DNA from 2 places in the Streptomyces sp. NBC_01197 genome. Region 2 is predicted to be linked to the other one. Evidence: riboswitches for the same ligand, from Rfam matches in the RefSeq annotation. Region 2 holds a riboswitch; the other holds the start of a gene.

Region 1 (15,158 bases), 4.7 Mb from region 2:
GCCCGCGGCCGCGGCCCTGGTCGCCGTCCAGAACCCCTCCCACTCGGTGCGGCCGGGGTCGTTCACATGGACATGGGTGTCGACGAGGCCGGGGAGCAGCACGTCGTCGCCGAAGTCCGTCAGCCGGGCGCCCTCCGGCACCTCCGCGTCGTAGGGCAGCACTGCCGCGATCTTCCCCCCGGCGACGGCGACCGATGCGGCGCGTGTCCCCTGGGGGGTGATGACACGCGTCGAGCGCAGAACCAGTTCGGTGGTGGACACCCGAGCCCCTCTTTCCATATAGCGAAATTCACGTTCCGATAATGGAGTGTTCGCTGCGCGCCGTGGCTCGTCAAGACCGGACCAGCCGCCTGGATGATTCCACAAAGCAAAAGCCAAATTTCGGGTGCCGGAATGTACTTCCCTCCGGTATCCCTGGCTCCGGATCGTACCCATCCCACGGCCTGATCCGGACAAAGGGGTTCTGACCGGCCCCAACGCCTGCCGCCGAGGGGGATACAGCGGACCGCGGCCCGGTAGGCTGGCGCCTTGCCCCGCCCGCCTCGAAAGGACCGCCGCCGTGCCGCAGTCCCACACCAGCGCACCCGACGCCAAGACCGCACCACCGAGTGGTGGCGTGCAGTCCCTGGAGCGTGCCTTCGATCTGCTGGAGCGGATGGCCGACGCCGGTGGAGAGGTCGGCCTGAGCGAGCTCTCGGCCGCCAGCGGTCTGCCGCTGCCCACGATCCACCGGCTGATGCGCACCCTGGTCGCCTGCGGCTATGTACGCCAGCAGCCCAATCGGCGCTATGCGCTGGGGCCGCGCCTGATCCGGCTCGGCGAGTCGTCGGCCCGGCTGCTGGGGACCTGGGCCCGCCCCTATCTCGCGCGGCTGGTCGAGGAGACCGGGGAGACGGCGAACATGGCGCTGCTCGACGGGGACGAGGTCGTGTACGTCGCGCAGGTCCCGTCGAAGCACTCGATGCGGATGTTCACCGAGGTGGGACGGCGGGTCCTGCCACACTCCACCGGAGTCGGCAAGGCGCTGCTCGCGCACACCCCGCCGCCCGAGGTCAGGGCGCTGCTGGCGAGGACCGGCATGCCGGCCGCCACCGAGAAGACGATCACCACAGCGGACGGGTTCCTGGACGCCCTGGAAGTCGTGCGCCACGCGGGGTACGCGGTGGACGACAACGAGCAGGAGATCGGGGTCCGCTGCCTCGCGGTCCAGGTCCCCAACTCCCCCACGGCCGCCGCGATCTCGATCTCGGGTCCGGCGAGCCGGGTGACGGAGGAGGCGACCGAGCGGATCGTGCCGATCCTCCAGGGCATCGCCCTGGAGCTCTCGGCCACGCTCGCGAGCGCGGGGCCCCAGCAGGTCTGATCGGTGCGGGTCTGATCGGTGCGGATCTGATCCTGTGCGGATCTGATACGGCCGGGGCCTCGGCCAATCCGGTCCCCGTTCCGCACCGCGGTCCGGACGACCGGCTTCGGACGACCGGCTTCAGACGACCGGCGGTTCAGCCACCGGCACGGTCAGCCGCCCGTCGGCCATCGACACCGTCCGGTCCATCCGGTCCAGATGCGCGTGGTCGTGCGTGACCAGCACCGTCGCGGTACCGCGCGCCCGGGTCAGCGTGACCAGCAGGTCCAGCACGCCCGCGCCCCGCTCGTGGTCGAGGGCGCTGGTGGGCTCGTCCACCAGCAGTACCGACGGCTCGTTCATCAGCGCACGCGCGATGTTCACGCGCTGCCGCTGACCGCCGGAGAGCTGGTGCGGGCGACGGCCCGCCTGGTCCGCGAGGCCCACCGCTTCCAGCAACTCCACGGCACGGCCGCGGACTTGGGCAGCGGACCGCCCCGAGAGGTGCGCCATCATCTGGAGCTGCTCGGCGGCGGTCAGCGCCGGAAGCAGATTCGGCTGCTGGAAGACGATCCCGATGCGTTCGCGCCGGAGCGCAGCCTTCGCAGCGCGGCTCAGCGAGGCCGTGTCCGCTCCGTCGACGACCACCCGTCCCCGCTCCGGGGTCACCAGCGTCGCCGCCACCGCCAGCAGGCTGGATTTGCCGGATCCGGACGGTCCGACCACCGCCGTCAGCGACCCGGCCGGAACATCGAGAGTCACCGCGTCCAGCGCGACCACCCGGCCGTCCCCGTCCGGGTAGGTCAGCGTCACATCGTCCAGGGTCAGGGTCATCGTGCGCTCCCGAGAGCGGTCAGCGGGTCGACGGCGGTGATCCGCCGGATGGACAGGGCCGCCCCGAGCACGCCGAGGGCGACGATCACGGCGGCGGGGAGGACGGAGGTCAGCGGGTCGAGCACGAAGGGGACGCTCGCGGGCACGATGGCGCCGACCCCGGCGGCGATGGCGGTGCCCAGCAGCGTCCCGGCCAGCAGCATCAGTACCGCCTGCCCGAGAGCGTCGCGCAGCAGATACGGGGTGGAGGCGCCCAGCGCCTTCAGGACGGCGATGTCGCCGCTGCGCTGGATCGTCCAGACCGTGAAGAACGCGCCTATCACCATGGCCGAGATGACGAAGAGGAAGCCGCGCATCAGCTGCAGCGAGCCGTTCTCCGCCTGGTACGAGGGGAGCGCGCTCAGCGACCCGTCCAGGGTGAGCGTCTTCGTACCGGCCGCCCGGTCCCCCGCGCCGAGGTCCGCCCCGCCGGTGGTGGTCAGGGCCACCACACTGGCGGGCTCGCCCGCGCGGAGCGAGGTCCAAGCGACGGGGGTGTGACTGTACGAGTCGTCCCCTGCGACCGCCGTCACCCTGAACTTCCTGCCCGAGAGCGTGACGGTGTCCCCGGTCGCCACGCGCAGGTCGTCAGCGGCGCCCCTGGACAGCACCACACCGGAGCGCCCGGGCTCCGCGGGCGCCAGACCTGAGCCCGGCCGTACCGCGAACGCGGAGACCGCGGCCGTGCGGCTGCCCGCTTCCGCGTTGCCGGTGCCGATGGCGACCGGCTGCGCGCTCTTCACCCCAGGCTGTGCGGCCCAGCTCCGCCAGGCGCTCTGCGGCAGCAGCGACCCGGTGAAGGAGGCGGACTGCCCCGAGGGCGGTGCGGCGAAGGCCAGGTGGTCGGCGGGCAGCCCGGTGACGGCAGACGTGTTGTCCCTGGCCAGCCCGGCGGTCAGCCCGGACAGCAGTCCGACCAGCAGGGTGATGAGCACGATGACCGTCCCCATCAGGGCGAACCGGCCCCTGGCGAATCTCAGATCTCTCCATGCGACGAACATGTGCCCAACCCTGCTGGCACCGGGGGCGCTTGGGCATCGCGCCACGGATGGCTCCGCACGGATCAAAAGACGGAGCCGGCAATCAAACTTTCGATTGAGGGCGTTCCGGGACGATCCGCCTACGCTGGGAGGATCATGGATCCCCGTGCACTGACCCCCGCGCTGCTCGTCCTGCGGCTCTGCCTCCACCTGCTGATGGCGGGACTGCTGGCGCTGGCCGCGGTGCGGGCGCTCGCCGGTCACGCGGCGAACGCGCCCGCGGTGGTGGCGGCGGCCGTGGTGCTGGGCGCGGTGTACGCGGCGGGCGCGGTCTGGCCTTCGGTACGGACCTCGCGCCGGTCCGCCGCCGTCTGGCTCGGTGTGCTCGGCGTGGCGTGGCTGGGGCTGCTCGTGCTCTCCCCGGACGGGCTGTGGGTGGCGTTCCCGCTGTACTTCCTCCAGCTGCATCTCCTGCCGGTGCGCTGGTCGGTGCCCCTGGTCGTCGTCACGGCGGGCGCGGCCATCGCCGCGTACGTGGGTCACGGGGCGGCGCTGAATCCGGGTGCGTTCATCGGCCCGCTCCTCGGGGCGGCGGTCGCCGTGGCCACCGTCCTCGGCTACCAGGTGCTCTACCGCGAGAGCGAGAGCCGCCGCCGGCTGATCGAGGAGCTGATCTCGACCCGGGCCGAACTCGCCGCAGCCGAACGGACCGCGGGCACGCTCGCCGAGCGCGAGCGGCTCGCCCGGGAGATCCACGACACCCTCGCCCAGGGGCTCTCCTCCATCCAGCTGCTGCTGCGGGCGGCCGGGCGCACCCTGCCCGCCGACGCGCCGGCCGCCGCCCACATCGAACAGGCCAGGCAGGCCGCGCAGGACAACCTGGCCGAGGCCCGCCGCTTCGTACGGGCGCTGTCGCCGCCCGCGCTGGAGCACGGTTCACTGGCGGCCGCGCTCGACCGCCTCTGCACGGGCGGCCCCGGACCGCGCGTCCGCTTCTCCACCAGCGGCACGCCGGTCGCGCTCCCCACACCGTACGAGGTGGCGCTGCTGCGGATCGCGCAGTCGGCGCTCGCCAACACCGTTCAGCACGCCGGGGCTTCCCGCGCCGAGATCACCCTGAGCTTCATGGAGACCGCGGTCGCCCTGGACGTCGTCGACGACGGCTCCGGCTTCGACCCGGTGCTCGCCGGTACCCCGTCCGGTGACGGGGGTTTCGGGCTGCCCGCCATGCGCTCACGCGTCGAGTCACTGGGCGGCACCTTCGCCGTCGAGTCCACACCGGGCCAGGGGACGGCCGTCGCGGTCACGCTGCCGCTGCCCGAATCCGAAGAGATCCCCGTACCCGAAGGGGCGCCCGCATGACGATCCGGCTGCTGCTCGCCGATGACCATCCGGTGGTACGGGCCGGGCTGCGCGCCGTCCTCGACACCGAGCCCGGCTTCCGGGTGGCCGGCGAGGCGGCGACCGCCGAACAGGCCGTGGAGCTGGCCGCTTCGGGAGAGTTCGACGTGGTCCTGATGGATCTCCAGTTCGGCGCGGGCATGCACGGCGCGGAGGCCACGGCCGCCATCGCCGCCGTCGAGGGGGCGCCGCGGGTCCTGGTGCTGACTACGTACGACACGGACGCGGACATCCTGGCCGCGGTGGAGGCCGGTGCGAGCGGCTATCTGCTGAAAGACGCGCCGCCCGAGGAGCTGGCCGCCGCTGTGCGGACGGCGGCGGCGGGCCGCTCGGCGCTGGCGCCCGCCGTCGCGCACCGGCTGATGGACCGGATGCGCGCACCGGGCGAGTCGCTCACCCGCCGGGAGCTGGAGGTGCTGCAGCTGGTCGGGGACGGTCTGTCGAACCAGCAGATCAGCAAGGTGCTGTTCCTCAGCCAGGCGACGGTGAAGTCCCATCTGGTGCACATCTACGCCAAGCTGGGTGTGGACTCCCGTACTTCGGCGGTGGCCGTGGCCTCGGCGCGGCGGCTCATCCGTCGCGCCGGTGGCTCAGCACATTGACCACCTTGCCGTTCGGATCGCGTACGAAGAAGCGGCGTACGCCCCACTCCTCGTCCCGCGGCGGGTGCACGATCTCCGCCCCCGAGGCCAGCACCGCCGCGTGCACCGCGTCCACGTCGTCCACCTCGATGGAGAGGTCGGGCTGCACGGCTGCGCTCGCGTCGTGCGTGGTGAGGGTGATCTGCGCGGTGGGGTTGACGGACGAGGCGAGCGTCATGACCCAGCCCTGGTTCATGACCTCGCCGAGCCCGAGCAGACCGTAGAAGTCCCGGCTCTCCGCCATGGCGTGCGTCGTGATGTCCGGCACCACCCTGCGGACGGACATCAGGAGGCCGATCCGAACAGCTCCACCGCGTTCCGCACCTCCGAGAGCGAGACCGCGAGTGCGCTGACCGAGCCGATCGCCCCCGCGACCAGCAGCAACGAGCGACGCAGCCGCAGGATTTCCGGCACCCCGCTCCGGGCCATCTCCTCCAGGGCCGCCAGTTCGTCCTCGGCGATGGCACGGTCGGGGAACTGGGCCGGGTGAGCGGCCAGTTCACGGCGGAGCCGGGAGACGGAGGCGCTCAGCTCCGACACTCTCGGGTCCTCGCCGATGCCCGTTACGCGTTTCTGCCCCGCACTTCGCAACAAAGTTCCCCCCTCGCACAACTCTGTGCCGGTCATTCCCTACGGTTGGTCGACCGTGTGGCGCTGGTCGTACACCGCGGGTCACGAGTCAGTTAACGCCACCGCTCGTCGTTCTCGCCACTCCAGGGCGGGAATTCAGCCGGACGAGGTGGCGTCCATGAAGTATCCAGTCCTGATGCGATACGAAGGCGGAACCGAAGTGAACAACACGGGCACGGATACCTTCCTGCCGGGACCTTCCCGGACGGCCGGACCGGTGGTCGCCGGGCTGCTGCTCGCAGCGGGCGGCGGCCGGCGGCTCGGCGGACGCCCCAAGGCCCTGCTCGAACACCGCGGCCGGCCGCTGGTCGAGCAAGCGGTCCGGGTGCTGCGCGAGGGGGGCTGCGGTCCGGTGCATGTCGTACTGGGTGCTGCCGCGGACGACGTACGGAAGCGGGCCGAGCTGTCCGGCTGCGTGCTCGCCGACAACCCCCGGTGGGAGGAGGGCATGGGATCGTCGCTGCGCGCCGGACTCGCGTCGGTGGCCGGGTCGGGTGCGGACGCCGCCCTCGTCCTGCTGGTGGACCAGCCGGGAATCGGGGCGGCGGCGGTGGCCCGGGTACGGGAAGCGGGCGGCTCCGCGACGAGCCTGGTGGCCGCCTCGTACAAGGGGAAGCGCGGCCACCCGGTCCTCTTCGGCGCCGACCGCTGGGCGGACATCGCGGCGACGGCGGTCGGCGACCGCGGGGCCCGCAGCTACCTCAGGGCCCACCAGGAGGCCATCACGCTGGTGGAGTGCTCCGATATCGCCGATGAGTACGACATCGACACCGTCGAAGACCTGTTCCACTTGGAGTGACCGAGCTGGCACTCTGCGCCGAAATCTGTCGATCCGGAGAATCTCGACGTCAACATACGTTGAACTTCCACCATGAGGAAACTAGTATCCACACGTCAGAAGCGCTCCGTGCCCCACAGAGCGCCTGCGACCGTACCGCGACCCCTTGGCACTCCGTGCCACCATGAGAGTCCTGCGGCCGTCAAGTACCGCCCGCTGAAGGAGTGACAGCTCATGTCCGCACCAGCGCCGTCTCCGCTGGCCATCGTCGATGCCGAGCCCCTGCCCCGGCAGGACGAGGTCCTCACCGATGCGGCCCTGGCCTTCGTGGCCGAGCTGCACCGGCGGTTCACCCACCGCCGTGATGAGCTGCTCGTCCGCCGCGCTGAGCGCCGTGCCGAGATCGCCCGGACGTCCTCGCTCGATTTCCTCCCGGAGACCGCGAGCATCCGTAACGACGACAGCTGGAAGGTCGCGCCGGCCCCGGCCGCGCTGAACGACCGCCGCGTCGAGATCACCGGCCCGACCGACCGCAAGATGACCATCAACGCCCTGAACTCGGGCGCCAGGGTCTGGCTCGCAGATTTCGAGGACGCGTCCGCCCCCACCTGGGAGAACGTTGTCACAGGCCAGCTCAATCTGACCGACGCCTACGAACGCCGGATCGACTTCACGGACCCGAAGTCCGGCAAGTCGTACGCTCTGAAGCCCGCCGCCGACCTCGCGACCGTCGTGATGCGCCCGCGCGGCTGGCACCTCGACGAGCGCCACCTCGTGCTGGACGACCGCCCCGTCCCGGGCGCGCTGGTCGACTTCGGCCTGTACTTCTTCCACAACGCCAAGCGCCTCATCGAGCTCGGCAAGGGCCCGTACTTCTACCTCCCGAAGACCGAGTCCCACCTGGAGGCACGCCTCTGGAACGAGATCTTCGTCTTCGCGCAGGACTACGTCGGCATCCCGCAGGGCACCGTCCGCGCGACCGTCCTGATCGAGACGATCACGGCGGCGTACGAGATGGAGGAGATCCTCTACGAGCTGCGCGACCACGCGTCCGGGCTGAACGCGGGGCGCTGGGACTACCTGTTCTCCATCGTCAAGAACTTCCGCGACGGCGGCTCCAAGTTCGTTCTGCCGGACCGGAATCTGGTCACGATGACGGCGCCGTTCATGCGCGCGTACACCGAGCTGCTGGTCCGCACCTGCCACAAGCGCGGCGCACACGCCATCGGTGGCATGGCCGCCTTCATCCCCTCCCGGCGTGACGCCGAGGTCAACAAGGTGGCCTTCGAGAAGGTCAAGGCGGACAAGGACCGCGAGGCCGCCGACGGCTTCGACGGCTCCTGGGTCGCCCACCCGGACCTGGTGCCGATCGCCATGAAGTCGTTCGACGCGGTCCTCGGCGAGAACCCGAACCAGAAGCAGCGCCTGCGCGAGGACGTCGCGGTGGCACCGGGCGATCTCATCGCGATCGACTCCCTGGACGCCAAGCCGACGTACGAGGGCCTGGTCAACGCGGTCCAGGTCGGCATCCGCTACATCGAGGCGTGGCTGCGCGGTATGGGGGCGGTGGCCATCTTCAACCTGATGGAGGACGCCGCGACGGCGGAGATCTCCCGCTCGCAGATCTGGCAGTGGATCAACGCGAACGTGGTCTTCGAGAACGGCGAACACGCGACGGCCGAGCTGGCGCGGAAGATCGCGGCGGACGAGCTGGCCGCGATCGAGAAGGAGATCGGCGAGGAGTCGTTCGCCGCGGGCAAGTGGCGGCAGGCGCACGACCTCCTGCTGACGGTGTCCCTGGACGCCGACTACGCGGACTTCCTCACCCTGCCCGCGTACGAGCAGCTGGGGAGCTGAGGCGCCACCGCCGACCGCGCGAGACCGATCGCGCGACCCGCTTGATCGCTGGGGCTGCCCCGGAGCCGCATGGCTCCGGGGCAGCCCCATTTGTTTTTCGGGCTGTCCCGTCCAGCACCGGAACCCGTGCCTCCGGATATGCCCCGATCCCACCCTCCACGGCCGCCTTCCACCGCACCCACCAGGCATGTTGAAGAAACCCACAATCTATTGACAGTGCACTTGGACGAACCTAACCTTGCCGCATCCCGATATTTAGATTCCACATAGTGGAATTTCCTCAGAATGAGTGGCCCGGTGATGAGTGCAGACATGCCTGTGGAACCGCCCCGAGCAACGCCCTCCCTGGATACCACCGCCATCGCCACTGATGCCCACGACGGTCCCCTGGCTCCGTCCGACGGCGGCGACCGGCCGTCATCGGCTCGTGCCACGCCCCCGCTGAGCCCCCGGCTGTACAACAACGACCTGGCGCCCACCGAGGTCCACGGGCGCCGCTGGGGCAGCTACAACATCTTCACCCTGTGGGCCAACGACGTGCACAGCCTGGGCAACTACACGTTCGCCACAGGCCTGTTCGCCCTCGGGCTCGGTGCCTGGCAGGTGCTGCTCGCTCTCGCGATCGGCGCGGCGCTGCTCTTCGGGATACTCAACCTGTCCGGGTACATGGGCCAGAAGACCGGCATCCCGTTCCCGGTCATGAGCCGTATCAGCTTCGGTGTCCGGGGCGCCCAGATCCCGGCTCTCATCCGCGGCGCCGTCGCCATCGCGTGGTTCGGCATCCAGACGTATCTCGCGTCCCATGTGCTGAACGTCCTGCTGATCACGCTGCACCACCCGCTCGTCCATCTGACCGAGAACTCCTTCCTCGGCCTGTCGACCCTCGGCTGGATCTCCTTCGGGTTCCTGTGGTGCGTCCAGATCGGCATTCTGATGTACGGCATCGAAATGGTGCGGAAGTACGAGGCGTTGGCGGGCCCGGTCATCCTGTTCACGCTGTCCGCGCTCGCCGTCTGGATGTTCTGGAAGGCGGGCGGCTCCATCGCGCTGTCCAGCAACCACCCGCTGACCGGCGGGAAGATGTGGCACGAGATCTTCGCGGGAGCGTCGCTCTGGGTCGCCGTCTACGGCACGTTCGCGCTGAACTTCTGCGACTTCACCCGGTCCTGTACGAGCAGGAAGTCGATCACGATCGGCAACTTCTGCGGCATCCCCGTCAACATCATGCTCTTCGGGACCATCGCGGTCGTGCTGGCCGGGGCGCAGTTCCGGATCAACGGGCATGTCATCAACAGCCCGGCGGATGTCGTGCAGGCCATCCCCAGCACCTGGTTCCTGGCGCTCGCCAGTCTGGCGTTGATCGTTCTCACCGTCGCGGTGAACCTCATGGCCAACTTCGTGGCCCCGGCCTACGCGCTGGCCAATCTCTTCCCCAAGCGCCTCGACTTCAGGCGGGCCGGCATCGTCAGCGGCGTGATCGGCGTCGTCATCCTGCCGTGGAACCTCTACAACAACCCGACCGTCGTCAACTACTTCCTGGGCGGCCTCGGCGCGTTCCTCGGCCCGCTGTTCGGCGTGATCATCGCCGACTACTGGCTGATCAGGAAGGGCCGGGTCAATGTGCCGGAGCTGTACACGATGGACGCCTCCGCCGCGTACCACTACACACGCGGCGTCAACCTGCGCGCCATCGCCGCCTTCGCCCCGGCGGCCGTCGCTGCCATCGTCTGCGCCCTTGTGCCGCTGTTCTCCGCCGTCGCACCGTTCGCCTGGTTCACCGGGGCCGGAATCGCCGCCGCGGTGTATCTCTGCGTCTCGGAGCGGAACGGCAACCACCAGGACGTTCCCGGCGCGTCCATAGCCGTTCCGAGCGTGCACTGAGACGGGTACGGCGCCCGGGGGTGTCCCGCCCCGGCCCCTGTACCGTCGGCGGATGACAGTGATCACCACAGAACGCCTCCGGCTGCGCCCGCTCACCGGGGCCGACACCGACTGGTGGGTACGGCTGCACGCCGACGAGGAGGTCAACTCGTACGTCGGCGCCTACACCCGGGCGCGGGCCGCGGCTCGTCTGCGCGCCATCGAGCAGCAGTGGGCCGAGCGGGGGCACGGTCTGTGCGCGGTCGAGCTGAGGAGCACCGGGGAGACCATCGGGCGCTCCGGCCTGAACTGGTGGGAGCAGTTCGACGAGACCGAGATCGGCTGGACCTTCGCCCGTGCGCACTGGGGCCGCGGCTATGCCACGGAAGCTGCCCGGTCCGTTCTCGCGTGGGGCTTCGGGCCGCTGGGGCTCCAGCAGATCACCGCCATGATCCACCGCGACAACGCAGCGTCGGGCGCGGTCGCCCGGCGCCTCGGTTTCTCACCCCTGCGCGAGGACGTCGTACTCGGGCGCCCCTGCACCGTCCATGCCCTGGTCCTGGAGGACTTCATCTCCGCCGGGGACAGGACACCGCCTCCCGGTCCCCCGCCGGTCGCTCCCCGCCCGACCGGGCAGGATGCCGGGGAGTCCGAGGGATTTCCCGGCGACCGATGAGTTCTCGTACCGGGTCCGGTCTGAAGGGTATGGACACGGATACGCACACCGACGCACCCAAGGAACCCGACAGCGCTCTGCCCGACATGGAGCCCCCGGCCCGGTACATGGCGAAGCTCGCCGACGCCGTCACCGACGCACAGCTGGGTGGTCCCACACCCTGCCCGGACTTCGCGGTCCGGGACCTGCTCGCCCACATCTCCGGACTGACGGTGGCGTTCTGCTCCGCGGCCCGGAAGGAATTCGGGCCCAACACCGACACGGCCCCGGGCACCGGCCCGAGCCCCGAACTCGCCGCGGACTGGCGGACGGCCCTGCCCCGCCGGCTGGAGGAGCTGATCGCGGCCTGGCACTCCCCCGCCGCGTGGGAAGGCGACACCAGGGCGGGCGGATTCACCTTCCCCGCCACGGTCGCCGGACGGATCGCGCTGAACGAGCTGGTCGTGCACGGCTGGGACCTGGCCCGCTCGACCGGACAGCGGTACGCGCCCGATCCGGCGAGCCTCGGCGTCTCGTACGCGCTGCTCGCCCCGGCGGACAGCCCGGCGCGCGAGCCTGCCTTCGGGCCGGCTGTCGAGGTGCCGCAGGACGCGCCGTTCCTCGACCGGGTGATCGGGCTCAGCGGCCGCAGCCCGGAGTGGAAGCCTTAGGGTCGTACGTTTGCGTCATACCGGGCTGTCAAAGCCGGTCTTCAGGGCCGGAGCGAGCAGACGCGGCGGTCCGGTAGCGGCGCAGCCTGAGGGGTGCGTAGACGACGAGCGCGGTGAGGAAGGCCGCGTAGTAGGCGAGGTCGGCGCCGTGCAGTGCGGCAGCCACCGGACCTGTGTAGAGGCCCGTGTTCATGAACGGAACCGCTGCGGCGAAGGCGGCGCAGAACGCCACCAGAGCGGGCCGGCCGGACCGCGAACGGACGCTCTCCGCTGTGGGGTCGACCGCTTCACCCGCTCGGGCCCGGGCGAACCAGTCGACGGCGACGACGGCGACGAAGCCGGGGATCCAGTAGCCGACGAAGAGCAGTACGTTCTGGAAGCGGGCGGCCGTGTCAGCGGCATGCATCCACAGCACCAGCGGGAAACCGAGTACGGCGGCGAGAGCGGCCGCGAACGGACGGGGGATGCGCAGACCGATGGTCTGCAGAGCCAGCGAGCCGCTGTAGTCGTTCATGGCATTGCTGCACAGAGCGGCCAGCGCCACAGCCAGCAGCCCGAAGGCGCCGAGCAGGCCACCGCCCAGCAGCCTGTCGACACCCCGGGCGGTCTGATCGGTGAAGACGGAGGCCCCCCACAACCCGAGCGCCTGGACGGCCACGAAGGAGACGCTGACGCCGAGAAGCGTGTAGCAGAACATGCGCGGGCGGGAGGTGTCCTGCGGCAGGTAGCGGCTGAAGTCGCTGGCGTACGGAGCCCACGACAGCGCCAGACTGAGAGCGATGGTGCTGGTCAGTATGAACGCGCCTACGCGGTCGGCGCCGTGGGCGCTGCCGACGGCCGCGGGGTGGACACTGTGCGGGAGCCTGAAGGCCAGGGCGACGAAAGCGGCGGCGAGTACGAAGGTCATCAGCTTCTGCAGCCGGTGGATCGCTTCGTAACCCAGTACTCCGAGGGACCCCTGTCCCACCATCATCACCAGCACACCCAGCCAGAACGGCCAGCCGCAGAGCCTGGCCAGCGCGTCCCCGCCGAACAGCCCGATGAGCGCGTCCCAGGCCACCGACGAAAGCCACTGCAGCAGACCGGGAACCGTGACGGACCGGCCGAACGCGAGCCGGGCCAACGGCAGCTGACCTGCCCCGGTGCGGCTGCCCCAGGTTCCGAGGTACGCGGTGGGAACAGCTCCCACCAAGGTGCCCAGCACGACGGCCAGCAGGGCGGTCGGCAGGTCAAGACCGAGCGCGATACCGACGGTGCCGGTGAACACCCCGGTCATGGTCAGATTCGGGGCGAACCACACGGTGAACAGCCGGCCCGGGCCGCCGTAGCGGTGCTGCCCGGGCACCGGCGCGATCCCGCGAGCCTCGATCCGCAAGTCGCCGGGCTCGGCGGGCATCCGGCCGTCGAAGACGGACCGCGGACCGGTGGCCGTGCTGCTGGGAGCAGGTGGCAATGACATGAGCGACATCCCTCCGCCAGTACTAACTGGTTCAGGTTCGGCGGGTGTGATCTCAGCCCCTGGGCGGGGCACCCCGTGTCCGGTACGACTGCAAGACTAACGGGCAGCGCCACGCTGTCCGTGGCGAGGGTGGGTGGCTGCGGGCGCCGGCCAGGGCTCTGTCGTCACCACGCCGAACACCCGCACCCCGCCGCTCAGCTGGTGAAGAAGTCGCTGACCGCGGCCGAGAACTGTCCGGGCTGCAGGGCGTGCACGGTGTGGCCGACCGGGATCGTGATCGTCCGGCAGTCGGGAATTTCCGCTGCCATGTCGGGGATCCGGTCCTGCGGCATGGAGCTGTCGGGGCCGCCGGTCACGAGCAGAGTCGGGGCGACGATCTCGCCGAGCCGCTCGGCCCACTCCGGAGCGGGCTTCCGGATCTCGTTCTTGATGGCGGGCACCACGTTCCAGTCGTAGTCGACCGGGGCTTCGGGGCGCTGCGGTTCGGCCACCTCCCTGGGGTACGGGGGCGGAGTCTCCTCCAGGACGAGCCGCTCCACCCGGTCCGCGTGCTCCTGGGCGAGCAGATAGGCGACGACTCCGCCCATGGAGTGGCCGACGACTCCGACCCGGTCCAGTTCCAGTTCGTCCAGGAAGCCCAGTACGTCGTCGCGCATCAGCTCGAACGAGTACTCGTCCGGCCAGTCGCTCTCCCCGTGTCCCCGCAGGTCGAGGGCGTACACCCGCCACTCGCTGCCGAGCGCCCGGCCGGTCTCCTCCCAGGTCGCGGACGAGCCGCCGAGACCGTGCAGCAGCACCACCGGCGCGCCGAAGGGGTCGCCCCAGGTGCGGTACGCGAGCCGTACGTCGCCGACATCGACTACAGAGTGATCGTCCATACCGCAGACGCTACCGCGCCCAGGCCGGTGCCTCGGCCGCCGTGGCGCCAGGGTGTCACCCGATGGCATGGAGTCACATTCGGGCAAAATAGGCCTTGGAACCCTCAGTCATCCCGGTTCAACCCGGTGAGTCAGCGATCGGGAATGATCCATGTCCTGCCCAATTCGCTCAACTCCTTTCTCCCCAAGGGGTGTACGGCCTCCTGGGCAGCTGATAGGAAAGCTTCCTAACAGAACATCGACGCTTGAAACTCCCCTTGGAGGACCGGTGAACGCCCCCCACCGCACCACCGCTGGACGCAGCAAGAGGATCATCACGCGCACCGTGCTCGGGCTGGCCCTGGTGGCCGTACCGGCCACCGCGTACGCGGCCAACGCCCCTGCGGACCACGTGAGTTTGCGCAGCATGCAGCAGAACACCCGGCACGGCACGTCCCACAGCGTGCAACGCGCGGTCTCCGCGACCGGGCTCGACGACCCGGCGAAGAAGGAGATCGCCATGAAACTGGTCTCCAGCGCCGAGAACTCCTCGCTGGACTGGAAGGCCCAGTACAAGTACATCGAGGACATAGGAGACGGCCGCGGTTACACCGCCGGCATCATCGGGTTCTGCTCGGGCACCGGCGACATGCTGGACCTGGTGAAGCTGTACACCGACCGGGAGCCGGGCAACCCGCTCGCCAAGTACCTCCCCGCGCTGGAGAAGGTCAACGGCAGCGACTCGCACTCGGGCCTCGGCTCGGCCTTCGAGAGCGCCTGGAGGACCGCGGCCAAGGACACCGCGTTCCAGACCGCGCAGAACGACGAGCGCGACCGGGTGTACTTCAACCCTGCGGTCAAGCAGGGCAAGGCGGACGGCATCGGGGTCCTGGGCCAGTTCGCGTACTACGACGCCATCGTCATGCACGGTGACGGCGACGACAAGACCAGCTTCAGCTCCATCCGCAGGAGGGCGCTGGCCAAGGCCAAGACCCCGGCCCAGGGCGGCAACGAGACCACGTACCTCAACGCCTTCCTCGACGCCCGCGTGTGGGCGATGCAGCAGGAGGAGGCCCACAGCGACACCAGCCGGGTCGACACCGAGCAGCGCGTCTTCCTGAAGAACGGCAATCTCGACCTGCACACGCCGCTCA
Region 2 (15,158 bases):
GCGAACACCGGGAAGAGCGAGAAGACGGACGGGTCCGGCACCTAGCCGTACCGTCCGCCGGGGGTGTGATGGCGAAGGAGCGACGCGAGCGCGTCATACGGATGTCGGTGGAGCTGCCCCTGTGGCGCGCTCTGACCGCGTACCGCGTGCTGACGATGGTCTACGCGATCCTGCTGTTCGCCTTCGCGTACCGGGAGTTCCACCGCCCGTGGGTGGCCATCGGCTACTTCGCGGTACTGACCGTCTGGACCCTGGCCACCCTCCCCAGGGTGGCCAGCGCCGCCCGCTGCACCAAGCGCTTCCTCGGCGCCGATCTCGGCGTCGCCCTCGCGGGCATCCTGCTGACGCCCGTCGCCGACTCGCACACCCGGGTCGTCGGGGGAGCCACCACGATGCCGTCCATATGGACCGCCGGCTCCGTCCTGGCCTTCGCCATCAAGGGCGGCTGGCGCTGGGCCGCCTTCGCCTCGTCGCTGGTGGCGGTCGCCAACGTCACCGAGCGCGGCGAGCCCAGCGGGGACACCATCCACAATGTGGTCCTGGTGTGGATCGCCTCCATCGCCATCGGTTACATCGTCGAGGTCGCCCGGGCTTCCGAGCGCACCCTCGCCCGAGCCCTGGAGATCGAGGCGGCCACCCGTGAGCGGGAGCGGCTGGCCCGCGGCATCCACGACAGCGTGCTCCAGGTGCTGGCCATGGTGCAGCGGCGCGGCGCCGAGCTGGGCGGGGAGTCGGCCGAGCTCGGCAGGATGGCGGGGGAGCAGGAGGTGGCCCTGCGCACCCTGGTCTCCAGCGGTCTCGTCCCGCCGGCCCGGGACCCCGCCGCCGGGGACCCCGGCGATGCCGACAGGCCCGAACCGGATGGATGGGACGGCCGGGACAGCGCGGACCGGGCCGGACGGGAGCCCGGAGTGCGGGAAGCCGGCCGGCCGGGACCCTGTGATCTGCGGGCGCTCCTCGCCCCGCACGCCGGCTCAACGGTGAGCTTCGCGGAACCGGGTGCTCCGGTGCTGCTCGAACCCGTGGCCGCGAAGGAACTCGCCGCGGCTGTCAGTGCCGCCCTGGACAATGTCCGCAGACACGCGGGCAGCGGAGCCCGCGCGTGGATCCTGGTGGAGGACGAGCCGGACGAGGTGATCGTGACGGTACGGGACGACGGCCCCGGCATCCCGGAGGGGAGGCTCGCGGTCGCCGAGGGCGAGGGGCGCCTCGGCGTCGCACTCTCCATCCGCGGCCGGCTGCGGGAGCTGGGCGGTAGCGCGGAGCTGATCTCGGTACCGGGCCAGGGCACCGAGGTGGAACTGAAAGTTCCGAGGAGCGCACGACGGAACGCACGGAACGCACGGGGGAGCGGACGGACATGAGCGAGCGGAACGAGATGAGCGAGCAGCCGACGGCCGGGACGGTCAAGGTGATGGTGGTCGACGACCATCCGATGTGGCGGGACGCGGTCGCCCGGGACCTGGCGGCCGCCGGGTTCGACGTCGTCGCCACGGCGGGTGACGGCCCGCAGGCGGTGCGGCGGGCCAGGGCCGCCGCCCCCGATGTCCTGGTGCTCGACCTCAATCTGCCGGGTATGCCGGGCGTGCAAGTCTGCAAGGAACTGGTCGGAGCCGACCCCGCGCTCCGGGTCCTGGTGCTCTCGGCGAGCGGTGAGCACGCCGACGTACTGGAGGCGGTGAAGTCCGGCGCCACCGGCTATCTGCTGAAGTCCGCCAGTACAAAGGAGCTGTCGGACGCCGTCCGCAGCACCGCGGCAGGCGACCCGGTGTTCACGCCGGGCCTGGCGGGCCTGGTGCTCGGCGAGTACCGCAGGCTCGCGTCCGACCCGGCGCCCGCGGCCTCCGACGAGCCGAAGGCCCCGCGGCTCACCGAGCGGGAGACCGAGGTGCTGCGGCTCGTCGCGAAGGGGCTGAGCTACAAGCAGATCGCCGAGCGCCTGGTCATCTCGCACCGCACCGTCCAGAACCACGTACAGAACACCCTCGGCAAGCTCCAGCTGCACAACCGTGTGGAGCTCGTGCGGTACGCGATAGAGCGCGGCCTCGATGATGTCTGACCCCGTGGCGGGCAAGGTCAACCACCCTCAGCCAGGCGGGAATTGACCTTCCGCCCTATCCCTTTGTGACCTGGGTCACCGTAGCGTGGGCGGCACGGTGTCTTCCACTGCGAAGGGACGTGGTTCCATGCGGGTCGGAGTGCTGACCGGGGGCGGCGACTGCCCCGGGCTCAACGCGGTCATCCGGGCTGCCGTCCGCAAGGGCGTGCAGGAGTACGGCTTCGGGTTCACCGGATTCAAGGACGGCTGGCGCGGCCCCCTGGAGGGCGCCACCGTCACACTCGGCATCCCGGAGGTGCGCGGGATCCTGCCACGCGGCGGCACCATACTCGGGTCGTCGCGCACCAACCCGTTCCGCACCGAGGACGGTGTCCGCCGGGTACGGGAGAACCTCGCCAGGGGCGGGGTCGACGCGCTGATCGTGATCGGCGGCGAGGACACACTGGGTGTGGCGGGCCGGCTCTGGGACGAGTACGGGGTCCCCTGTGTCGGCGTACCGAAGACCATCGACAACGACCTCTCGGCCACCGACTACACCTTCGGGTTCGACACGGCGGTGGGTATCGCGACCGAGGCCATCGACCGCCTCCACACCACCGCCGAATCGCATATGCGCGTCCTGGTGGTCGAGGTGATGGGCCGGCACGCGGGCTGGATCGCCCTGCACTCCGGGCTGGCCGGCGGCGCCAACGTCATCCTCATCCCCGAGCAGCGCTTCGACATCGACCAGGTCTGCTCCTGGGTGACCTCGCGCTTCCGCGCCTCGTACGCCCCGATCGTGGTCGTCGCCGAGGGCGCGATGCCCAGGGACGGTGACGCGGTGCTCAAGGACGGCGCCCTCGACTCCTTCGGCCACACCCGGCTCTCAGGGGTCGGCGAATGGCTCGCCACCGAGATCGAGAAGCGGACCGGCAAGGAGGCCCGGACCACCGTGCTCGGCCATGTCCAGCGCGGCGGCACCCCGAGCGCCTTCGACCGCTGGCTGGCCACCCGGTTCGGCCTGCACGCGATCGACGCCGTACGCGAAGGGGACTTCGGCAAGATGGTCGCCCTCAGCGGGACGGACATCGTGCGGGTGCCGATCGCCGAGGCGACCGCGCGGCTCAAAACGGTCGACCCCGCGCTCTACCGGGAGGCCGGGGTCTTCTTCGGCTGAGCCGCCCCGCGCCCCGCACGCCGGGCGGGGCCCCCGCCCGGCGCCGTACATCCGCCCCCGGCTGCCGCCTACACCAGAACTCCCGCCAGCAGCCCGGCCACGATCCGCGCCCCGTTCTTCGTCAGCACCGACTCGGGGTGGAACTGCACACCCGCGAACCCGTCCCCCCGCAGTGCGTGCACCTCACCGCCGTCCGGCTCACGGCTCAGCTCGATCCGGTGCATCGCCAGCTCCGCAGCCGTGCTCCCGTCGCACCGCGCCGTGTACGAGTTGTAGAACCCGACCGTCTCCTGGCGCCCGAAGAAGTCGATACGCTCCTGGGCGCCCTGGTGGGGGACGGCCTTCCGGACGATCTCCAGGCCCAGTTCGGCCGCCAGCAGCTCATGGCCCAGACACACCCCGAGCAGCCCGTGCCGGTGGCCCCTGACCAGCTCCGCGGTGAGCCCCCGCAGGAACCGCATCTTCGGGTCGGTGCGGTCCGCCGGGTCGCCGGGCCCCGGGCCGAGCACCACCGGACCCCGGTGCCCCAGGACGCCCTCCCGCAGACCGGGCTCGTCGTACCGCCGCACCGTCACGTCCAGCCCCGACGACCGGAGCAGATGCGCCAGCATCGAGGTGAAGGTGTCCTCCGCGTCCACCACCAGCGCGTGGCCCGCGACAGCGGTGGTCGTCTCCTGCATCCGCAGCCAGAAAGGCGCGAGGTCGGCCCGCCGGGACTCCAGGGCTGCCCGCACCCGGGGATCGTCCGCGAGCCGGGGCCCCGCCGCCTCCCGGCGGGGCCGGCCCTCCCGTACGCCGAGCGCCGTCAGCACCCCCGCCGCCTTGGCGTGGGTCTCGGCGACCTCGCTCGCCGGGTCCGAGTGGCGGACGAGCGTGGCGCCGACCGAGACCCGCAGCGCGCCCCCGGCCGAGATGTCCGCCGTACGGATCAGGATCGGCGAGTCCAGCGTCTGCGCCCCGCCCGCGTCGTGCCCGATGAGCGCCAGCGCGCCCGCGTAGTAGCCGCGTCCGTCCGCCTCGTACCGCTCGATGACCCGGCAGGCGTTCTGCACCGGCGAACCGGTGACGGTCGCGGCGAACATCGTCTCCTTCAGCACCTCCCGCACATCCATCGAGCTGCGGCCCCGCAACTCGTACTCGGTGTGCGCGAGATGGGCCATCTCCTTCAGCCGCGGCCCGACGACGACCCCGCCCATGTCGCCGACGGTGCACATCATCTTCAGCTCCTCGTCCACCACCATGGAGAGCTCGTCGGTCTCCTTGCGGTCGCCGAGGAACTCCAGCAGCGCCTCGGTGGTCGGCCCCTGCGGCGGATAACGGAAGGTCCCGCTGATCGGGTTCATCACCACCGTCCCGCCGGACATCCGGACATGCACCTCCGGGCTCGCGCCGACCAGGGTGCGTTCCCCGGTGTGCACCACGAAGGTCCAGTACGCGCCGCGCTCACCGTCGAGCAGCCGCCGGAAGAGGGCCAGCGCGTCCGCCCGTCCGAAGCCGGGGACCGAGCCCGTGTACGTACGGCGGACGACGAAGTTCGCCCCCTCGCCCCGGCCGATCTCGTCCGCGACGACCCGTCCGACGATCTCCCGGTAGGCGTCGTCGCTGACGTCGAACCCGCCGTCCTCGACCTGTACGCCGTGTGCGGGCAACTGGTCGAGCACCTCGCCGAGCGGCAGCTCGTACGTCTCGTCGGCGACCAGGACGGCCAGCGGAGTCCCGTCGTCGCGTACGTCGAAACCGCGCTCCGCGATCTGCCGGAACGGCACCATGGCCAGCACCGGACCGCTGCCGCCCGCCGGGATGTCCGCGAGCCGTGCCACCTCGTGGACCTCGCCGGTCAGCAGCTCGACGGTGTCGTGGTCATGGCCGGGAGTACGCCTGCGCAGCAGGGCGAAGGGGCGGTGGTCGTCCAGCAGTGCGCTGATGAGCATCGGGTTGTTCCTTCCGGGCGCCCCGCGGTGCGGGGAGGGAGTACGGAGAGGAACGGCCGCTGGAAACACGGAAGGCCGCCCCTCGGGCGGCCTTCGCTTCGTCTGTACGCGCGATGTCAGTGGGCCGCCGGATGAGCGGTCCACCACCAGTTTCGAGTCGTCGTCGCGAACATGGTGGGGACTGTAGCGCATCGGCGTGTCCCTCCGGGCGCCCGTCCGTCTCATCCACCGGGCACCACGCAAACAGGTGACGGTGACCCCGTACTGTTGGCGGTGTGACCGTGAACGCTGATACCCAAGCCCCCGCCGCAGAGGCGACCTGGCGAGACCTTCCCGCGGTGCAGCAGCCCGAGTACCCGGATGCCGGAGCCCTGCGCGATGCAGTCGCGGACCTCACCTCGTATCCGCCGCTCGTCTTCGCGGGCGAGTGCGACCAGCTGCGCGAGCGTCTGGGAGCCGTGGCCAGGGGCGAGGCGTTCCTGCTTCAGGGCGGCGACTGCGCCGAGGCCTTCGACGCGGTGTCCGCCGAGCACATCAGGGCGAAGCTCAAGACGCTGCTGCAGATGAGCGCCGTGCTCACCTACGCTGCCTCCGTACCCGTGGTGAAGGTCGGCCGGATCGCGGGCCAGTACTCCAAGCCGCGCTCCAAGGGCACCGAGACCCGCGACGGCGTGACGCTGCCGACGTACCGCGGCGACTCGGTCAACGGCTTCGACTTCGACGAGAAGTCCCGCATCCCGGACCCCGAGCGGCTCAAGCGGATGTACCACGCGTCCGCCTCGACGCTGAACCTGGTCCGCGCCTTCACCACCGGCGGCTACGCCGACCTGCGCCAGGTGCACGCCTGGAACCAGGACTTCGTGAAGTCCTCGCCTTCCGGGCAGCGTTACGAGCAGCTCGCCCGCGAGATCGACAGCGCGCTCAACTTCATGAAGGCGTGCGGGACCGACCCGGCGGAGTTCCGCGCGGTCGAGTTCTACGCCTCGCACGAGGCGCTGCTCCTCGACTACGAGTCGGCGCTGACCCGCACGGACTCCCGTACCGGCAAGCTCTACGACACCTCGGGCCACATGGTCTGGGTCGGCGAGCGCACCCGGCAGCTGGACCACGCGCACATCGAGTTCGCCTCGCAGATCCGCAACCCGGTCGGCGTGAAGCTCGGCCCGACGACGACGCCGGAGGAGGCGCTCAGCTACATCGAGCGTCTTGACCCGGACCGTGAGCCCGGCCGGCTGACCTTCATCGTCAGGATGGGCGCCGACAAGGTCCGCGACAAGCTGCCGAACCTGGTCGAGAAGGTCACCGCGTCCGGCGCCCAGGTCGTCTGGGTCACGGACCCGATGCACGGCAACACCTTCGAGGCGGCTTCGGGTCACAAGACCCGCCGCTTCGACGATGTGCTCGACGAGGTCAAGGGCTTCTTCGAGGTCCACAAGAGCCTGGGCACGCACCCCGGCGGTATCCACGTCGAGCTGACGGGCGACGACGTCACCGAGTGCGTGGGCGGCGGCGACGAGATCTTCGTCGACGACCTGCACCAGCGCTACGAGACGGCCTGCGACCCGCGGCTCAACCGCAGCCAGTCGCTCGACCTGGCGTTCCTGGTCGCGGAGATGTACCGGGCGCAGTAGGCGGCAGAACAGCGTAAAAAGGGCCGTGGGGCGCGGATCACAGCGATCCGGATCCCACGGCCCTTTTGCGCCCCCGGAGTGGCGGGTAAGGTTAGGGTTGCCTCACCGAACGAGAAAGAACACTTCGGGGTGGTGCCCGTCAGCGATCCCGTCCGGGAGGTGAACCCGCGTGTACGTCTGCTCGTGCTTCGGTGTGACCGAGAAGCAGGTGAAGGACCACGCGGAGGCCGGTGCCTGCACCCCCCGCGAAATAGCGTCGGCCTGCAAGGCCGGTACGGACTGCGGCGGCTGCGTACGCAGCATCCAGGCGCTCCTCGGCCGGGGAAACTGCCCCCGCCGTGAACTGCTCGAGGGGCGCCGGCCCGCCCAGGAGCCCGCCGGCCGGCCGGAGCCCGCTGGATCACCGCTCCCCGAAGCTGCCTGATCCCCGTACGGCGCCGCCCGTGCGCGCTCGGGTCCTTGGTCCCGGCTCTCCGGTCTCAGCTCTCCGGCTGCTCGATCACCTGGGCGATGTAGAGCGGCTCACCGAGTTTCCCGACCAGCTCCAGCTGGGTGTCGAGATAGTCGATGTGGTGCTCCTCGTCCGCCAGGATCGACTCGAAGATGTTCGCGGATGTGATGTCGCCCTTGGCGCGCATGACCTCGATCCCGCGCCGGAGCCGGTCGATGGCCTCGGCCTCGACCTGCCGGTCCGCCTGGAACATCTCGGTGACTGTCTGGCCCACCCGGACATGGAAGAGCCGCTGGTAGTTCGGCAGCCCGTCGAGGAAGAGAATCCGGTCGGTGAGGATCTCGGCGTGCTTCATCTCGTCGAACGACTCGGACCTGGTGTATTTGGCGAGCTTGGTCCAGCCGAAGTTCTCCTGCATCTTCGCGTGCAGGAAGTACTGGTTGATCGCGGTGAGCTCTGCGGTCAGCTGCTCGTTGAGAAACTCGATGACCTCGGGGTCGCCCTGCATTGCAGAGGCTCCTTCCAGGGGTGGATCCGGGCAGATTCCGCGCATCCTGTCACCGCCCATCGAGGCAGTCCAGTAAGTGCAGGCTTAGTACGAGTTGACCTCATCGGCGCAGGCGTGGTCATGACCACCCCGCGAGGTCTGTCACCATGGATACATGGGTCAGCCGGAGAGCCGGGAGCAGCAGGGGGCGGTGCAGTCCGGGCTTCCACCGGGGCAGCGGCTGCAGCGCGGCTGGCCGGTGACGCACTACGGTCCCGTCCCCAAATTCAAGCCGGACCGGTGGGAATTCCGGGTCTTCGGCGCCACCGCGGACGGTGAGAAGCACTGCTGGAACCACGAGGAGTTCTCGGCTCTGCCGTTCTCCACCGTGGTCGCCGATCTGCACTGCGTGACGAAGTTCTCCATGCTGTCCGCCGAATGGGGCGGCGTACGGGCCCGGACACTCGTCGAGCTCGCACCGCCCGCTCCCGGGGTCACCCATGTGATGGTCTGGGCCGAGTACGGCTACAGCGCCAATCTGCGCCTGGCGGAATTCACAGATGCGAATACTCTCTTCGCGACCCACAAGGCCGGTGAGCTGCTGACCGCCGAGCACGGGTTCCCGCTGCGCCTCGTCGTGCCGAAGCTCTACGCCTGGAAGGGCCCCAAATGGGTCCGCGGGATCGAGTACATGACCGCGGACCGCCGTGGCTTCTGGGAGGAGCGCGGGTACCACAACCTCGGCGACCCCTGGCAGGAGCAGCGCTACTCGTACCAGGAAGGCCCCGGCGACGGCCCCGAGCTCTGAGCCCCGAGCAGGCTGTTCATGGGCGGCGCGCCTCAGAGACGCAGCGACTTCAGGCGGGCCACGTCCGCCCTGTGCCCGTCCTTGCCGCCGGGTGTCTCGATGATCAGCGGCACCCCCTCGGTCGCCGGGTGGGCGAGCAGCTCCCTGAACGGCTCCGCTCCGATGTGACCCGCGCCGATGTTCTCGTGCCTGTCCTTGTGGGCGCCGGTGGCTTCCTTGGAGTCATTGGCGTGGATCAGCTTGAGCCTGCCCTCGCCGACGGTGTCCACGAGGAGGTCCAGGGTCTGGTCCATCCCGCCGGGACCCGCCAGATCGTGCCCGGCCGCGAAGATGTGGCAGGTGTCCAGGCAGACCCCGAGCCGCGGGTGGGAGTCGAGCGCCTCGAAGTACGGGCCGAAGTCCCAGGTGCGTGAGCAGAGCGAGGAGCCCTGGCCCGCGGTCGACTCAAGCAGCAGGAACGGGTCGTCGTCGTGGGTCAGCTCGTCGAGCAGCGGCAGCAGGTGCGTACGGACCTGCGCGAGCGCTTCGGACCGCGGACGGCCGCCGGTCGCGGAGCCGGTGTGCACGACGACGCCCAGCGCGCCGACCTCCCGGCCCCGGCGCAGTGAGTGGCGCAGCGACTCCACCGACTTCTCCACGGTCGCGGCCGTGTGCGAGCCGAAGTTGATCAGATACGGCGCGTGCACATACGCCGTGACCGACTCGTTCGCGCACTCCTTGCGGAACTGCTCGTCCTGGGCTGGGTTCCCGGTGGGGGTGGCCCAGCCGCGCGGGTTGGCCACGAAGACCTGCACGGTCTCCGCGTCCAGCTCGCGGGCGTAGGACAGTCCTGCCCTGGCGAGGCCGCCGGCCACGGGGACATGGCCGCCGATGGGGTTGCGCACGGTGTGTTCAGAGTCCCTTTGTCTTGATGGTGATGGTGCTGCCTTCGGGGGCCTGGCTGCCGCCGTCGACGGACTGGGTGTCGACGGTGTCGCTGAAGGACAGGAACGGCTTGTCGACGTGGACCTTGAAGCCCTTGTCGGTGAGCGCGCTCTTCGCGTCGTCCACGTTGTCGCCCGTGACATCGGGGACGGTGATCATCCGGGGGCCCTTGGAGACCGTCAGCGTGACGGTGTCACCCTCCGCCGCCCGGGCCCCGTCGGCAGGCGACTGTTTGGCGACCTGCCCGGCGTCCTCGGGGGAGTTGACCTGCTCCGGTGCCACCACGACCTTGAGGTTCTCGTCCTGGAGGTCGGCGCGGGCGTCCTCGAGGGACTCGCCCGTGACATCCGGTACGTCGACCGGGGCGCCCTCCGAGACGACCAGGGCGATCGCGGAGCCGGCGTGCCGGCGGGTGCCGGACGCCGGGTCCGTACGGATCACCTTGCCGCGGTCGATGTCGTCGCTGAACTCCTTGGTGACCATGCCGGACGCCAGTGCGGCCTTCGCCAGATCCTTCCTGGCCCGGGCGAGCGGCTCACCCTCGACGCGGGGCACCCGGACGATCTCGGGCCCGCGCGAGACGACCAGGGACACCGCGTCGTTGTCCCGGATGCGGGCGCCCGACGCCGGACTGCTGCTCATGACCTGGCCGCGGTCATAGGTGTCACTGAATTTGTGTTCGGTCCTCTTCACGTCGAGACCGGCGGCCGACAGCCGCGACTTCGCGGTCTTCTCGGGCTGGCCGAGGAGTGAGGGAACCCGGGTGAACTGGCCCGAGTTGATGTACCAGACACCGGCTCCGACCCCCAGCACCAGCAGGACGGCGACGACCGACGCGACCAGACCCCGGCGGGCCCGCCGGCCGCGGCGCACGTGCTGCCGGTCGGGCTCGGGCTCCTCCGCGGCGGGCATCACCAGACGGCTGGTCCGGTTGATCCCCGCGGCGGGCAGCGGGCGCCGGATCACGTCCGTACGGTCCTCGGACGAGTCCGCCCCGGCGCCCACGGGCCCGGCCGGGAGTGCCTGCGGCGGTACGGCGTCCAGCTCGGCACCGCTCAGTGCGGCGCGGGCCGTACGGACCTGGCCGAGCAGCGCCACGGCGCCGTGCGGCCGGTCATCGGGACGCCGGGCGGTGGCGCTCGACACCAGGTCGTCCAGCCTGGCGGCGAGCCCCGGTACGGCGGCGGACGGCGTGGGCACGCCTTCGTTGAGGTGCTGGTAGAGGACCTGGGCCGCGGTGTCGCCGCTGTGCGGTTTGGCGCCGGTCAGCATCTCGTACAGCACCACGCCGCAGGCGTACACATCCGCCCGGGTGTCGGCCGTGCCCTGCTCGATCTGCTCGGGCGCCAGATAGGAGACGGTGCCCAGGATGGTGCCGGTGCTGTTCGTCTCGGTGTCCACGGCCCGGACCAGGCCGAAGTCGGCGACCTTGACCCGGCCGTCGTCCCCGATCAGTACGTTCTCCGGCTTCATGTCGCGGTGGACGAACCCGGCCCGGTGCGCTGCGCCGAGTGCGGCCAGCACCGGCTCCAGGATGTCCAGGGCGGCGCGGGGACACAGCGCGCCCCGCTCGCGCAGGACGTCGCGCAGCGTGCACCCGGCGACGTACTCCATCGCCAGGTAGACATGCGCGCCGTCCGCGCCCTGGTCGAACATGCCGACCACATTGGGGTGGTCGAGGCGGGCGACGGACTTGGCCTCGCGGATGAACCGCTCCACGAACGTGGCGTCGACCGCCAGCGCCGGGTGCATCACCTTGAGGGCGACCACCCGGTCGAGACGGGTGTCGACGGCCCGGTAGACCGTGGCCATGCCACCGACGGCGATGCACGCGTCCACCCGGTAGCGGCCGTCGAGCAGCTGCCCGACGAGCGGGGCTTGCGGGTCACCAAGCGTCGTATCCACGCTGGCGAGTGTACGAGTCGGCGCTGACAGGGCCTAAGCGGTCCTGGTGAATCGGCCGCTACTGAAGCCGAGCTGTGACAGGGGGCAGGGGCGGGGGGAAAGGCATCACATCCCCCCGCCGCCCCAGCCCGCTCCGAGCGGGAGGCCCTGGCAGGCGGGCCGCTCCGGCCGGGGGCCGTGCGCCCCTCAGAAGGCGGGCCGCTCCGGATCGAGGGCCGCGCGGCCCTCCTCCGGTGACGACGCCCGGGCGAAGTGCCTCCGGGGGATCCGGCCCGCCCGGTAGGCGAGCCGGCCCGCCTCCACGCCCCGGCGCATCGCCGACGCCATCAGCTCCGGCTCCTGCGCGCGCGTCACCGCGGATGCCAGCATCACGGCCGCGCACCCGAGCTCCATCGCCAGCGCCGCGTCCGATGCCGTACCGGCCCCCGCGTCGAGGATCACCGGCACGCCGGCCCGCTCCACGATCAGCTGGAAGTTGTGCGGGTTGCGGATGCCGAGCCCCGAGCCGATGGGGGAGCCGAGCGGCATGATCGCCGCGCAGCCCGCCTCCTCGAGCCGCCGGGCCAGCACCGGATCGTCGTTCGTGTAGGGCAGGACCGTGAAGCCGTCGTCGACCAGTGTCTCGGCGGCGTCGAGCAGCTCCACCGGGTCGGGCAGCAGGGTGTGCTCGTCCGCCACGACCTCCAGTTTGATCCAGTTCGTGCCCAGCGCCTCGCGGGCCAGGCGGGCGGTCAGGACCGCCTCGCCCGCCGTGAAGCAGCCGGCGGTGTTAGGCAGCACCTTGATGGCGAGCTTCTCGAGCACCGAGAGGACCGAGCCCTGCACGGTGGGATCCAGGCGGCGCATCGCGACCGTCGTGAGTTCGGTGCCCGACTCGATCAGGGACCTCTCCAGCACATCGAGGCTCGGCGCACCGCCGGTCCCCATGATCAGCCGGGAGGAGAAGACGGTGTCCGCGATGGTGAGGGAATCGTCTGCCATGTCCGGGTCAGCCTCCTTGGACGGCGGTGAGGATCTCGACGCGGTCGCCGTCGCCGAGCGGGGTGCGGGGCCAGAGGCCGCGCGGTACGACGGTCTCGTTGACCGCGGCGGCGACCCCCGAAGGAGCGCTGGTGAGGCCGGTGACCAGCACGTCGAGGGTGGTGCCCGGCGCGACCGTGCGGGGCTCGCCGTTGACCGACACACCGACCGGCGGGGCAGCCGACGGCGGCACGTTCGTGGGCGTGGGCGGCATGTTCATGCGGGCTGTTCCTGTCCTACGGGGGAGAAGCGCCGGGGAGTGAAGGCGCGGGCTTCTGCGGGCAGCTCCCCGGTGGTGAGCAGTTCGGCCATCACATCGCCGGTGACGGGGGTGAGCAGTACGCCGTTGCGGTAGTGGCCGGTGGCCAGCAGGAGGCCGGGCAGCGCGGTCGGGCCGAGCAGCGGCGCGTTGTCGGGCGACGCGGGACGCAGCCCCGCGCACGTCTCGGTGAGCGGGAGTTCGGTGATGCCGGGCACCAGCTCATGGGCGTCCCGGAGCAGTTCGTACACCCCGCCCGCGGTGACCGTGGTGTCCCAGCCCAGCTCCTCGCTGGTCGCGCCGATCACGAGTTCGCCGTTCTCGCGCGGAACCAGATAGAGATGGCTGCCCCGGACGACCGCGCGGACGGTCCGGCTGAGGAACGGCGCGTACACCCGTGGCACCGTCAGCCGCAGTACCTGCCCCTTGACCGGGCGTACGGGCGGAAGCACCGAGTCCGGTACGCCCGCGAGCTGTCCGCTGCGGCTGCCGGCCGCCAGCACCACCTGGCCGGCGCCGAGCGCGACGCCGTCGGCCAGCACCACACCGGTGGCCCGGCCGCGTTCCACCGTCAGCCGCTCGACCCAGCCGCGGTGGAAGAGGACTCCGGCCCGCTCGCACGCGGTGACCAGCGCCTTCGCCAGCCGCCGCGGGTCGACCTGGTGGTCGCCGTCCACCCGCAGTCCGCCGCGTACGCCCGGCGCGAGCATCGGTTCGAGGCGCCTGCACTCGCGCCCCGTGAGCCACTCGGACTCCAGACCCGAACGGCGCTGAAGTGCGTGCAACTCCCGCAGATGCTCCCGGTCGTCGAGGTCGAGCGCCACGGCGAGGGTGCCGCAGGAGCGGTAGCCGAGATCCTGTCCCGACGCCTCCTCCAGCTCCGCGGCGAACGCCGGGTAGCGGCGGGCGGACTCCAGGTTCAGGCCGAGCAGGACCTGCTCGCCGTAATGGAGTTCCGTGACGGCGGCCAGCATGCCGGCCGCGACCTGGGCGGCCCCGCCGCCCGGCTGCGGGTCGACGACCGCCGTGCGCAGTCCGCGCTGCGCCGACCGCCAGGCGGTGACGAGACCGATGATCCCGCCCCCGACGACCAGTACGTCCGGCAGCGTGTCCGAGTTGTCGGCGCGGTGCGCCTGATGGTTGGTGTGGTGTGCGTGCATGGGCGTCCAGCCCCTCCCTTCGCCGGCATGATCCGGATCAGGTTCGTACGGTCGGAGGCCGTCCAGCCTCCCTCTCAGCCCGGTACGCCCGGACTCCCGCGAGTGGTTCAAGCACGGCCAGCCTAACCCCGGCCCCCGCAGGTCCGTAAGGCGTCCCGGGACGACCCCCTGTCCTGACGGTGTGTCAGCTGCTTAAGGTGATCGGGTGAGCGAGCCGAGGAACGTCGTCATCGCCGGTGCGGGCATGGCCGGAGTGCAGACCGCTGTCGCCCTGCGGGACCAGGGCTTCACCGGACCCGTCACGCTGATCGGTGAGGAACCCCACCAGCCGTACGACAGACCGCCGCTCTCCAAGGCCGTGCTGCTCGGCAAGGCCGAGGGCTCCGCCTTCGACGTCGACTTCGGCGCGCTCGGGGTCGAGTTGCTGCTGGGGTGCGAGGTGACCGGCGTACGCCCGCACGACCGGGAGCTGGACACCGCCCGCGGTCCCGTCCCGTACGGGTCGCTGGTCCTCGCCACCGGTGCCCGTCCGGTCGCACTGCCCGGCAGCGAGGGGGTCCCCGACGTCCATCTGCTGCGCACGCTCGACGACGCGGGGCGGCTGCGGGCCGTCCTCGCCGACCGCCGGGACGTGGTGGTGGTCGGCGCGGGCTGGATCGGCGCCGAGTTCGCCACGGCCGCCCGCGAGGCGGGCTGCGCGGTGACGGTCGTGGAGGCGGCCGGGCGGCCCCTCGTCGGGGCGCTGCCGGCCGAGATCGCGGCGCCCATGGCCGACTGGTACGCCGACAGCGGCACCGAACTCGTCACCCACGCGCGCGTGGCCCGGGTCGAGCCGGGCGCCGTGGTGCTGGAATCCGGGCGGCGGCTGCCGGCCGGGGCCGTCCTCGTCGGCATCGGGGCCAGGCCCGCGACCGGCTGGCTGACCGGCTCCGGCATCGCGCTGGGCGCAGACGGCTCGGTCACGGCCGACGAGCGGCTGCGTACCTCGGTCGCCGATGTGTACGCGGTCGGCGACTGCGCGTCCTTCCCCTCCCGCCGGTACGGCGAGCGGCTGCTGATCCACCACTGGGACAACGCCCTCCAGGGGCCGCGCACGGTCGCGGCGGACGTGATCGGCGAGACGCCGCAGATCTACGACCCGGTGCCGTACTTCTGGTCCGAGCAGTTCGGCCGCTTCGTCCAGTACGCGGGCCACCACGCCGCCGCCGACACGCTGATCCGGCGCGGCGACCCGTCGGGTCCGGCCTGGTCGGTGTGCTGGCTGCGGGAGGAGCGGCTGGTCGCGGTACTCGCCGTCGGCAGGCCCCGGGACCTGGCCCAGGGCCGGAAGCTCATCAAGTCGGGTGCCCCGGTGGACCCGGTCCGCG

The links. A riboswitch is a leader RNA that binds a small molecule or an ion and turns the genes downstream of it on or off. The one in region 2 is predicted to bind thiamine pyrophosphate.
Region 1: another riboswitch for thiamine pyrophosphate. It lies ahead of OG452_RS05090 (purine-cytosine permease family protein); the one in region 2 lies ahead of thiO (glycine oxidase ThiO).

What each region holds. Positions count from the first base shown of each region.
Region 1 is NZ_CP108569.1:1,120,975-1,136,132, forward strand. It holds gene allB (allantoinase AllB) at 1-261, opposite strand, end outside; gene OG452_RS05030 (IclR family transcriptional regulator) at 560-1,363, shown strand; gene OG452_RS05035 (ABC transporter ATP-binding protein) at 1,484-2,176, opposite strand; gene OG452_RS05040 (ABC transporter permease) at 2,173-3,216, opposite strand; gene OG452_RS05045 (sensor histidine kinase) at 3,352-4,557, shown strand; gene OG452_RS05050 (response regulator transcription factor) at 4,554-5,198, shown strand; gene OG452_RS05055 (VOC family protein) at 5,167-5,523, opposite strand; gene OG452_RS05060 (DUF5955 family protein) at 5,523-5,831, opposite strand; gene OG452_RS05065 (nucleotidyltransferase family protein) at 6,097-6,666, shown strand; gene aceB (malate synthase A) at 6,880-8,502, shown strand; gene OG452_RS05075 (NCS1 family nucleobase:cation symporter-1) at 8,815-10,383, shown strand; gene OG452_RS05080 (GNAT family N-acetyltransferase) at 10,436-11,038, shown strand; gene OG452_RS05085 (TIGR03086 family metal-binding protein) at 11,068-11,688, shown strand; gene OG452_RS05090 (purine-cytosine permease family protein) at 11,717-13,147, opposite strand; TPP riboswitch at 13,139-13,233, opposite strand; gene OG452_RS05095 (alpha/beta fold hydrolase) at 13,342-14,025, opposite strand; gene OG452_RS05100 (chitosanase) at 14,432-15,158, shown strand, end outside.
Region 2 is NZ_CP108569.1:5,810,059-5,825,216, forward strand. It holds gene OG452_RS26735 (lysophospholipid acyltransferase family protein) at 1-45, shown strand, start outside; gene macS (MacS family sensor histidine kinase) at 69-1,364, shown strand; gene OG452_RS26745 (response regulator) at 1,361-2,059, shown strand; gene OG452_RS26750 (6-phosphofructokinase) at 2,187-3,215, shown strand; gene OG452_RS26755 (anthranilate synthase family protein) at 3,284-5,146, opposite strand; gene OG452_RS35485 (trp operon leader peptide) at 5,263-5,319, opposite strand; gene OG452_RS26760 (class II 3-deoxy-7-phosphoheptulonate synthase) at 5,422-6,777, shown strand; gene OG452_RS26765 ((2Fe-2S)-binding protein) at 6,947-7,201, shown strand; gene bfr (bacterioferritin) at 7,257-7,736, opposite strand; gene OG452_RS26775 (sulfite oxidase-like oxidoreductase) at 7,891-8,523, shown strand; gene OG452_RS26780 (deoxyribonuclease IV) at 8,556-9,407, opposite strand; gene pknB (Stk1 family PASTA domain-containing Ser/Thr kinase) at 9,415-11,352, opposite strand; gene OG452_RS26790 (thiazole synthase) at 11,539-12,333, opposite strand; gene thiS (sulfur carrier protein ThiS) at 12,341-12,586, opposite strand; gene thiO (glycine oxidase ThiO) at 12,589-13,791, opposite strand; TPP riboswitch at 13,789-13,901, opposite strand; gene OG452_RS26805 (NAD(P)/FAD-dependent oxidoreductase) at 14,036-15,158, shown strand, end outside.